DNA from 2 places in the Paenibacillus sp. FSL W7-1279 genome. Region 2 is predicted to be linked to the other one. Evidence: riboswitches for the same ligand, from Rfam matches in the RefSeq annotation. Region 2 holds a riboswitch; the other holds the start of a gene.
What was found. A riboswitch is a leader RNA that binds a small molecule or an ion and turns the genes downstream of it on or off. The one in region 2 is predicted to bind FMN.
Positions count from the first base shown of each region.

Region 1: linked by a shared signal. The riboswitch ahead of MKY82_RS06955 (DMT family transporter) and the one ahead of ribD (bifunctional diaminohydroxyphosphoribosylaminopyrimidine deaminase/5-amino-6-(5-phosphoribosylamino)uracil reductase RibD) in region 2 are both predicted to bind FMN.

Region 1 is NZ_CP150215.1:1,650,194-1,655,845, forward strand. Features, by position in the region: gene MKY82_RS06945 (choice-of-anchor I family protein) at 1-1,580, shown strand, start outside; gene MKY82_RS06950 (hypothetical protein) at 1,748-2,116, shown strand; FMN riboswitch at 2,353-2,519, shown strand; gene MKY82_RS06955 (DMT family transporter) at 2,656-3,636, shown strand; gene MKY82_RS06960 (sigma-70 family RNA polymerase sigma factor) at 3,842-4,384, shown strand; gene MKY82_RS06965 (hypothetical protein) at 4,446-5,447, shown strand.
Region 2 is NZ_CP150215.1:2,613,018-2,618,669, reverse strand. Features, by position in the region: gene MKY82_RS11485 (bifunctional 3,4-dihydroxy-2-butanone-4-phosphate synthase/GTP cyclohydrolase II) at 1-486, opposite strand, end outside; gene ribE (riboflavin synthase) at 535-1,203, opposite strand; gene ribD (bifunctional diaminohydroxyphosphoribosylaminopyrimidine deaminase/5-amino-6-(5-phosphoribosylamino)uracil reductase RibD) at 1,227-2,327, opposite strand; FMN riboswitch at 2,595-2,778, opposite strand; gene MKY82_RS11470 (thioesterase family protein) at 2,978-3,379, shown strand; gene MKY82_RS11465 (peptidylprolyl isomerase) at 3,448-3,879, opposite strand; gene lysA (diaminopimelate decarboxylase) at 4,092-5,423, opposite strand; gene MKY82_RS11455 (spore germination protein) at 5,541-5,652, opposite strand, start outside.

The DNA of each region.
Region 1 (5,652 bases), 960 kb from region 2:
AGGACGGAAGCTACAAACCTCTGGTATTGACCGAGACATACCGGATGGCAACGAACAGCTTTGTAGCCAAGGGCGGGGATGGATATAAATCCTTTGCCGATGCGATTGCCGAAGGAAAATACAACGAGGATCTGGGTTACCCGGATTATGAAATTTTTATGGAATATGTGAACAAGCTGGGCGGTAAGGTTACGCCTAAGGTCGAGGGGAGAATTACGGAGCAGAAGAAACCGGCGAATCCGGGCGACGGCTCTTCTCCTGGATCTGGATCAGGCGGGTCGGGAGGCGGTTCCGTAACACCGCCGGTATCACAGCCTAATCCTCCTTCCTCTGGCAAAAACACATCATTGCCAAACGTAATGGCAGGCAAGGATCTGAATATAACTGATGCAGGCGGAGCAGTGGACCGCATTACGGTGAAGGAAGAGGCGTGGAAGAAGGCAGTTGCCGGATTGTCTGCGAACGGGCAGCAGGAACTCATTATTCGGGCTCCGGAGTTGAACCGTGCAGCCGAGTTATCCCTTTCGGCAGCAGGTCTGAAGCTCGCCATGGAACGGAATTCGAATGTGACCCTGGTGCTGGAGACCGCACTTGGAGCCTTCCGTCTTCCAGTGACGGCTCTACATTTGGATGAGGTTCTGAAGCCGGCTCAAGGCTCTGGCAGCATCCAAGTGAAGGTATCCGTGGCTCCGGCAGCCAGCAAGGTAACGGATGCTATGATAAGCAAGGCAGCTTCCATGGGTGCCTCGATGGCTGCGAACGGAGCGCTTCAGTTTGGCGTAGCGGTTGGAGCACCAGGCGCAGAGCAAGAACGAAAGGATTTCGGGAAGCGCGTAATCAGCCGCATCCTGCCGCTGCCGGCAGGGACAGCTTCGAATTCGGTCACTGCTGTAATTTTTGACGCAGATGCGGGAAGCTTCCGATTTGTACCGGCCACAGCGACGACGTGGAATGGTAAACCGGCCATCGAAGTGAAGCATGCCGGAAACGGCATTTACGCACTGCTGCAGTATAAGAAAAGCTTTGCCGATCTAAACGGCCACTGGGCGAAAGCGGAAATCGAATCCATGGCTTCCAAGCTGCTCGTGAACGGAGTTAACGCTAACTCGTACGCGCCGGGCAAAGTAATCACGAGAGCAGAGTTTACGGCAATGCTGGTCCGCGCGATGGGACTTAGTCCGGTCATCGAGAGCGGAGCATTCAAGGATGTTCAGGATGCCTCCGCGTATGCCGGCGAGATCGGCGCAGCGTTGCGTTACGGCTTGATCGAGGGCGGCACTGGCGGTGCCTTCTTGCCCAATGCCAGCATGACTCGAGCGGAAATGGCCGTAATGATCACCAGGGCCATGGAGGCGGTGGATCCGACAGACCTGCCGAACCAGAGTGCGAATGCCAGTATTGAATTCAAAGATCAGGCATCCATCCCTGCTTGGGCGGCTGCCCATATTGCCAGTCTTACGGAGCAAGGCATCCTGCGGGGTGACAACCATGGTCATTTCGGTGCACTCGATTCGGTTACCCGTGCGCAAGCGGCACTTGTTCTGAAACGTACTTTGGCAGCATTGAACTTTATGAACTAAGCGAAGCAGGAATCCATTAGAAATTATAAGACCGTCCTTAAGGTTGCTGAAACCTTAAGGACATTTTTTTTATAACAATGTAAATTGCGAGCGGTTAAAGAGAAGTGCGCTGGTATCCGATAATATCCGTAAGTGTTAGATTAACGATGGGATAAGGATGTGGCTTCATGCGCATTGCGTCTGCATATACATACTGGAGTCAGGTGAAACGGATGGACGCCGAATCAGCCCAAGGCGGATTTGAACAGCTGCTCCAGAAGAGCAAGGAGGAAGAAGAGAATAAGGGAAAGCTGGTAACCGTAAGGGAAAACGGTTATTTGCGTCAGTATATGGTTCAACCGGATGGGAGCAAAATGCTGTTAAGCGAGACGAAGCAGTACGAGAGTGAATCCGCCGCCAGTTCAACAGATCTATCGATGTCGTTGCCTCAAACAGGCGGAATGAGTCATAATACCAAGGACGCTCTCGATCTGTTATGTCTTCAGGCTGGTGCGGTCGGTACCCGTTCCAGCTACAAGATATTCGATATTACCTAAAATGAATAAATACCAAAAAATCATACTGGTAACAAATCGATACTTGCTGTATAATTCTCAGTAAGTCTTGGTTGAACGTGAGATTTTTCATTGTATTCAAGTCTAATTTCACTTATTTTGAAAATAGATGTATTTACATGAAAGAATTCATGTTATAATTTCAATATATCAACTAAGCTCATAGGAATTATCGGTTAATTAGTGAGTGTGAATGCATTACAAAATAAAACATGAATATGGATCTTCGGGGTAAGGTGAAATTCCTAACCGGCGGTGATGCTTCGTTCCGGCGTGAACGAAACTCAGCCCGCGACTCGCTGCGTTCTGGTGTGAATCTGATCGCAGCGACTGACTTGGTGCAATTCCAAGGCCGACGGTAAAGTCCGGATGGGAGAAGATCAAAGATGAGTTTGCCGTGGATGCGAAATTTTCCATTCGGGCGCAGGCTTATTTGATCAGCCCCCGTTTACGTCGACATATGTCGATGACGGGGGCTTTCTGCTAGTAAGACCTCCGTATTCAAGACAGGAGAGGGCAAGATGAGTAATATTAATACTGGAGTCAAGGTGAGACCCTATGGTTCCGACACACAGGCAAGTCGACGTTTTAAGGGAGGGTTCTGGCTCGTCGTTTTGGGAGCCGCCCTGTGGGGCGTAGACCCCTTATTCCGGGTCATTCTGCTTAAGAATCTGACTTCGGCACAGATCGTTTTGCTTGAACATATCATTATTTCCCTGATTGCAATTCCTGTATTGTGGAAGAACCGGGAGGAACTAAAAGGCCTTGGCTGGAATCATGTAGGTGCTCTGCTGTTTATATCCTGGGGCGGCTCGGCATTGGCTACCGTATTGTTCACGATGGGGCTGTCGAGCGGCAATCTGAATGCCGTCCTGCTGCTTCAGAAGCTGCAGCCGCTGTTTGCCATCATTCTGGCCAGCCTGCTTCTGAAAGAGAAGCTTCCGCGCCATTTCGGCATACTGCTCATCATCGCGTTGGCGGGCACGTATTTACTGACCTTCGGTTTAACCTTGCCGATTGGCCATTGGAATGAGTTTATTCAAGTTGGCAGTCTCTTGTCCTTAGGCGCAGCAGCGCTGTGGGGCGGTTCAACCGTCATGGGGCGCCTGATGGTAGGCAAACTGAAATACGAGACGGTAACCTCGCTGCGCTTCGTGCTTGCCCTGCCGCTCCTGACCGTCATCACGTGGAGCGAGGGTGCAGCATGGAATATGCCGGCCTGGAATACCGGGGCCTTTGCCTTGGTATCGCTGAACCTGATCGGTCAGGCATTACTGCCGGGTCTCCTGAGCTTGCTGGTTTATTATAAAGGATTAACCACGACCAAAGCCTCCGTGGCAACACTCGCGGAATTGAGTTTTCCCATGGTGGGCGTGCTCATCAACTGGATCGTATTCCAGCAGATCGTGACAGGTCCTCAGCTTCTGGGATTCCTGCTGATCTGGGTCGTACTGTTTATTATTTCCAGACAGCAATCCGAAGCTTCCCCGCAATTGCAATAAAATCATACGTTTGTAGAAAAAGCCGATCCGGATGGGGTCGGCTTTTTTGCCGTTACACAAAACTGTTCCAGTAAGTTTGCCTGGCGAAAGGATCATTTTTTTGAAAGATATGTAGGGTTTCCGGAATTAAAGGTGTCTTATATAGTAGCACCGGATCTATGGCTTGGTTCAACCAAATGAGATGGTTATAAAGGGGGGAGGATCCATGGAGGATCGGACATTGTTGGACGGGCTTGCGCAGAAAGATCCGCAATGTTTTGAAACATTGGTTGACCGCTATTCACGCTACATAGCCGCGGTGGTCGCTAAAGTGGCCGGTGGACGGTTTAATTCCTACGATGTGGAGGAAATCACCGGGGACGTGCTGGTCAAGCTGTGGACAGACGGGCCCAAAATCATGCTGCGCGGAGATAGCCTCAAGCCTTATCTGGCCATAGCCGCGCGTAATCATACCTTGAATGTTTTGCGAAAAAGACAGCGGGTCATTGAATCCGAATTGGAAGATGATGCGGTTTCTTGTCCTTCTGCAGAGGCATTGGCTATTCTGCGGCAGGAGAAGGAAGCGATTAGCGGCATGGTCCAGGATATGGGGGAACCGGATCGCGAAATCTTCATCCGCAGGTACTTCTATTTGGAGAAAGTCCGAGATATTGCAAGCAGGCTGAATATGCAGGAGAAAGCCGTCACGGCCCGGATCCGCCGGGCAAAGGACAAACTGCGCATTCATTATGAAACCGAGAATCCGTAGGATTTCTATAAGGACCGTGTCTATAGGAGTGAAGCTTCGAATCGATAGCGAAAGGGGATGGATGCAAGTGAAGCGGCGAATTGTAGATATCATGGCCAATATCGACAATCAGGAGCTGGAGAATCTTCTCCTTACGGAGGAAGAGGAACGCGAGTTGACACAGCAAATCAGTATGGAACGCATCAAGAATCGAGCGATGAACCGTATTCAAGAGGAGGAAACGATGATGTTTAAAAACAGGAAAGTGAAAAAATATAAAGCCAGTATCGTTATCGCTGCCGCGATGATTATGATACTTAGCACGACCGCATTTGCGAGCCAATACATGGATAGCTTGAAGCAGTTCTTCGGTCAATCCGCGTCCATTGCGGAAGACGAACGATCACCTATACAAGGGACAGATACCGCGTCCGGGGTAACCATGAATGTGGAAGAAGGGGTTTATGTCGGCAACAGCGGTTATTTGGTGGTCAGCTTCATGAAAGAGGATGGCACGCCATTCCCCGAGGGTGTTTCGATCCCCCTACTTGAACTGAAAACGGAACATGATGTGAGTTATATGGTGGGGCAGCAGCTTCTTGAGGATAACAAAAAGCTTGTCGGCGTATTTGAGATGGATGCGATGAATGACCTCGACGGGCTTAAGGCACGGATCACAGCCGATCGAATCACGTCAGCGGACAACACCCAAGCCGTTGAAGGCCCTTGGGATGTTCAATTCACCATTTCTCCCGGGAAGCAGAGAGAGCAGAGTCTGAATCTGGCGATCGATGAGGGTGAGGAGGCACTGTCTCTCAGTGCTATTAGTGTCTCTTCCATCGGTGTAGCTATCGAAGGCAAGCGTACCGATGGTGAGCTGGATAAACTGCCGGAGTATACGCCGGAGGTTAAGGTTATCGCCGTTGACGGATCAGAACTGATGCTTCATGCCAGTTCGACAAGTACCACAAAGAGCGGGTTTCAGTGGCTGTATAATTTGGACAGCAAGAACAACCTCGTTTTTCTGGGGGATGTGGACATCAAAAGCATCAGCATTGACGGCAACGTGACGAAGCTGAAGTAAATATAGATATATAGGTGGCAGGAGGAATCTCAAGGGGCAGAAGTGATGACTTCTGCCCTTTTACTTGATCAACACCTCAGCAGGAATGGAATCCGAAAGCCGTAAGCGCATCAGGCCATAGCCTAAATACGCTTACGGTTTTTTTGAGGCTTCGGACCGAAATATGATTCATGAGAAAAAAATGTATTGAAATTGGAGAAAACGT
Region 2 (5,652 bases):
GGCCGGATAGGAGCCGCTCAATCTGGCAAGATCGACAGCGGCCTCCGTATGTCCTGCCCGGCGCAGGACGCCTCCATCTTTTGCGATCAACGGGAACATATGACCTGGTCTTCGGAAATCGGACGCAGATGCATTCGAATCCAAAATGCCTTTGACGGTGATGGACCGCTCATAGGCCGATATGCCTGTCGTAGTGTCCTTATGATCAATGGAAACCGTAAAGGCCGTTCCATGAAAGTCCGTATTTTGGGTAACCATCGGTTTGAGGTCGAGCTCCTGGGCTCTGGCCTGCGTCATGGGCAAACATACGAGCCCACGGCCTTCGGTGATCATAAAATTAATGACCTCCGGGGTTGCCTTATCTGCTAATGCGATAAAATCACCCTCATTCTCACGGTCTTCATCATCGACGACAATGACGACCTTGCCTTCCTTCAAATCGGTTAACGCCTCTTCGATTGTATGAAATGAAAAGCGCTCATCCATCGCTACTCCTCCTTCTTCCTCATGGAGACTCTATGTGAATCACCAGGCTTAGGCAAATCCGTGTTCCGCAAGATAATCCCTGCTGATCCCCGGTTTTGTTCCGCCTTTGCTGCCGGCCCCTTCTGAGCCGTAATGCAGCAGGTGATCTACATATTTCCCTAAAATGTCGCATTCGATATTAATCGTATCGCCCGCTTTTTTATAAGCCAGCACCGTCTCCGCCAGCGTATGGGGGATGATGGATACCGTAAAGGAGGAATCTGTCGTTTTGACAACGGTCAAGCTGATTCCATCCAGGGTGACGGAGCCTTTCGGAATGATATATTTGAATATGTCCCCATTCGCGGGCGCAATCTCGTATACCACGGCATTCTGATCTGCCTGCACGCTGCGAATGACGCCTACGCCATCCACATGCCCCTGAACGATATGGCCTCCGAATCTGCCTCCGGCCGCCATCGCCCGTTCCAGATTCACCTTTCCGCCTGGCTGCAGTTCCTTAAGATTGGTATTTCTATAGGTTTCCGGCATCACGTCTACCGTAAATATACCTTTGTCAATGGTTGTAGCTGTCAAGCAAACGCCATTAACGGATACGCTGTCCCCCAGCTTTAAATCATCCATAATCCGGCTCGCGGAAATGCTCAGCAGCATGGCTTCGCCCTTCCGTCCGATCCGCCTCATCTCGCCGATCTCCTCAACCAATCCAGTAAACACAGGCTTCCCTCCTTTCTTTCTCCTTATTTCCAGACCGGAATCCCGGTGACGTAAATATTGTCGCCAAGTCTTTCGGTCTCAAGTCCTGTCAGCTGAATCGCTTGATTCATCTGCTCATACCCGCTGAACATGTAATTTCCCGGGGAATCGTATCCACCAATAATCTTAGGGGCGATGAACTGGATGAGCCGATCCACCAGCTTCTGTTCCAGCATTGAGCCATTCAGCGTGCCCCCGCCCTCCAGCAAAATGGAGGCAATCCCCTTTTGCCCCAGTTTCACCAGTGCAGCCTTCAGATCCACACGCGGTCCTGGCCCGCAGGGGATAACCTGAATTCCTTGCTCTTCCAGCACGGACCGGTTCTTCTCATCCGCCTGCTCCGTCGTCAAGACCCATGTCGGCGCCAAACCGTCTGTCACGACATGGCTGTCGAGCGGGATTCGTAAGCTGGAATCCACAATGATCCTAACCGGATGCAAGCCTTCCACGCCAAGTCTTGTCGTCAGGCTTGGATTATCCGCGATTACGGTAGACACGCCTACCATGATGCCCTGGTGACGATGACGCAGCGTATGCACAAGCTCTCTTGATTCCTCATTGGATATCCACTTGCTATCACCGGTTTTCGAAGCGATCTTGCCGTCCAGCGTGCTGGCTGTCTTTAACGTTACGAAAGGCTGACCCGTCGTAATGAATTTAATGAAGGTTTCGTTCAAGCGAAGAGCACGTTCCTTAAGGACACCGATCTCAACCCGGATTCCCGCTGCGCGCAGCATTTGGATCCCATTGCCCGCAACAAGAGGATTGGGGTCCTCGCAAGCAACAACCACTCGCTGAACACCCTCGGCAATCAGCCTCTCGCTGCATGGCGGCGTCGTACCGTAGTGACTGCAGGGCTCCAGTGTCACGTACACCGTACTGCCCGCTGCCTTGGTGCCAGCCATATTCAGGGCATGAATTTCAGCGTGCGGTGTTCCGCGCTCCAGATGTGTTCCCACCCCTGCAAGCGCGCCATCCTTAACGACGACACAGCCCACAACCGGATTAATCCCGGTTTGGCCCTGAGCACGTTCAGCCAGGTCCAGCGCAAGTGACATATAGAATTCATCGTTGACGATATCCATGCTAAACATGCCCCTTTCTCAACGTTCACACAAAAAAGCCCTGCCAAAGATTCGGGGAATCCTTAACAGGGCTTGATGGAAGTTAATAATCGACATACTAAATAACCGTTATGATCGCAGGTTTTGCCTATAACAAACGATTCAAATCCGTTACCGACGACATCAAATCATCGCAAGCACAGGTTTGAATTGCATGTGAAAACCTGCACATAACGCATATCGCGTTGTGTGCACAGACACAAATAGCACATGTTGCTTATGTGTCTTTCACTCCTTCTCCCATCCAGACTATACTGTCGGTCCCGGATTTTCACCAGGTCCACCGCATACGGTGTGTCACAACACACGCATATCCGGGTCACGGACTAAGACGCAGCCATCTGCTTTCTAAAGCTCAATCACTGCGTTCATCACCGCCGGTAGGGAATTTCACCCTGCCCCGAAGGATTAAACATATGAAATTGTTTGATCTTATCAAGAATCTTATCACCACCTTTTGAAAATTGCAAGAAAAACAACTAACTTTTTTAAAGTTTATAACTTAATGCCAATATGTCTATTGAATGTAGAAGGAGAATCCTCCCCCAAGGGAGAACAGTTAAATAGGATAAACACAGGAACTAGATACAGTTGAAAAGGAGCACGCAACGATGAAAACATCGCTGGACATTGTCGTCCGTCCTACGGAGATCGACGTCAACGGACATGTAAACAACGCCAAATACCTGGAATATCTGGAGTGGGGCCGTGAGGAATGGTACGAAGCAGGAAATCTTCAATATGACCTATTGAAACGGATCGGCGTCCAGACCGTTACCGTCAATATCAATATTAATTACCGCAAGGAGTGCGGCCAGGGCGAACGGCTGACGATCGTGACCGAACCGCAGACTATGGGTCGTACGAGTTATGTGCTGATTCAGACGATATACAACGAACAGGGAGAGCTGTGCGCGGATGCCGCCGTTACCAGTGTGGCGATGGATGTACATACTCGAAAAAGCCGGCCTGTTCCGGAGGAGCTCCGCCAATTATTCCCTGACCCTGCCTAACCCCTCCCCGGAATATTAAAAACAGGCTCACCCTTATGAGTGAGCCTGTCCTGACCAGAAGCTAATGGTTACGCTTCGTATACTTCTACTTTTTCCATTTTGTCGCGGCCTTTGAATGCATCCACATACTCCATGCCCTCTACAACTTTACCGAACACCGTATGTTGTCCGTCCAAATGCGGCTGCGGCTCGTAGCATACATAGAACTGGCTTCCGCCCGTGTTGCGGCCGGCATGCGCCATGGCCAAGCTTCCACGCTCATGCTTGTTAGGGTTGATCTCGCAGTTGATGGTATAGCCAGGACCGCCGGTTCCCGTTCCCTGTGGGCAGCCGCCTTGAGCAACGAACCCAGGAATTACGCGGTGAAATACAAGACCGTTATAAAAACCGGAGTTCGCCAATTTCTCAAAATTAGCTACCGTATTCGGTGCATCATTCTCGAACAGATCAAGCACTACCTCTTTGCCGTTCTCTAATGTGATCTTCGCTTTTTTAGCCATATGTGTTATCTCCTTCCGTTATTAGAACGCTTTAATCGATTTTTTTACAATGCATTCTATAGTTTACTATGAAATGAGCTTCGAAGCAAAAACGATCTTGTCCCCCGTTTACACATCCTATATCAAGTCCAAGGCAAACCAAAGAGCCCTGACCGCAGCCGGAGGCAGTGGCGGGCCCTCTTGGGTTTTAGAGCCGTAAAACAAACTTCAGTTTAATTGGTTACGGTTTCTTTGGTTACACTTGCCGGCACCACATCATGACTGATGATGTCCGCAAGCGACTCACGGCGTACGACCAGCTTGCTCTGTCCGTCCTTCACGAACACGACTGCAGGTTTGCGGATGCGGTTGTAATTGCTAGCCATGGAATAGTTGTATGCGCCTGTGCAGGATACGGCCAGCAAATCGCCTGTTGCTACCTTCGGAAGCTCCAAGTCCCAGATGAGCATGTCTCCGCTCTCACAGCACTTGCCGGCAATGGATACCGTTTCTTCCGGTTTCTCATTCGCCCGGTTCGCCAGCAGCGCTTCATATTTCGACTCGTACAGCGCCGGGCGCGGGTTGTCCGTCATTCCGCCGTCTACGGCAACGTATTTACGCACTCCGGGAATATCCTTGCTTGTGCCCACCGTATACAGGGTGGTGCCTGCATCACCAACAATGCTCCGGCCCGGTTCCACCCAAATTTCAGGAAGTTCGGAGCCAAGGCCCGCAAAATGGGTCTTCACGGCATCCGTGATCGCTTTTACATACTGGGATACTTGAAGCGGCGTATCGCCATCCACGTAACGGATACCGAAACCACCCCCAAGGTTTACAACCTTGAACACAACCCCCAAACCTTCTTTAACGGAAGCCGCGAATTCAGCTACGCGCTGAACAGCCATCTGAAAGCCTTCCACCTCAAAAATCTGGGAGCCGATATGGGAATGAATACCCATCAGATGAATGTTCGCTTGAGCCTCGGCAAGCTTCACCGCTTCATAAGCAGAGCCGTTGCCGATATCAAAGCCAAATTTCGAATCCGTTTGGCCTGTTGAGATATACTCATGCGTATGAGCCTCAACACCCGGTGTCACGCGTAGCAGAATGTTGACCTTCCGATTCTTCTCGGCAGCAATCGCTTGCAGCATATGCAGTTCAACTACGTTATCGACAACGAAACAGCCAATTTCGGCATCCAGCGCCATCTCAATTTCTTCCGGGGTTTTATTATTTCCGTGGAAATGAATCCGGTCTGCCGGGAATCCGGCCTCAAGTGCGGTGTACAGCTCTCCGTCTGATACGACGTCAAGCGACATACCTTCCTGGTCGGCCAATTGGCACATGGCCATCACGCAAAACGCCTTACTTGCATACGCGACTTGGAACTTCAAGCCGGACGCCTTGAAGGCCTCGATGTATTCCCGACAACGATTGCGAACAGACTGCTCGTCTACAATATATAGTGGTGTTCCATATTGAGCTTTCAAATCGGATGTGTCACACCCGCCGATTTCCAAATGCCCCTGATCGTTAATCTTGCTTGTACCGTGTAAAAACATGCTTACAATTCCTCCGATCCATTGATTCAAAATAGGGTAATCGAATAATTGTTCACAGTATAGCAGACAACGGAAGGTAATCAAAATGGATTTTTCAACACAACATTTGTGTTATTGTTATTGCTCGCCTCTCGGATTCATTTCAGGGCCCATTTTGGTGTTGTCGCGTGTTTTATTGTGGGCCGGGCGTCTTCTTGATAGAAGCAGCGGTTTGCGGAACAAAACTTCG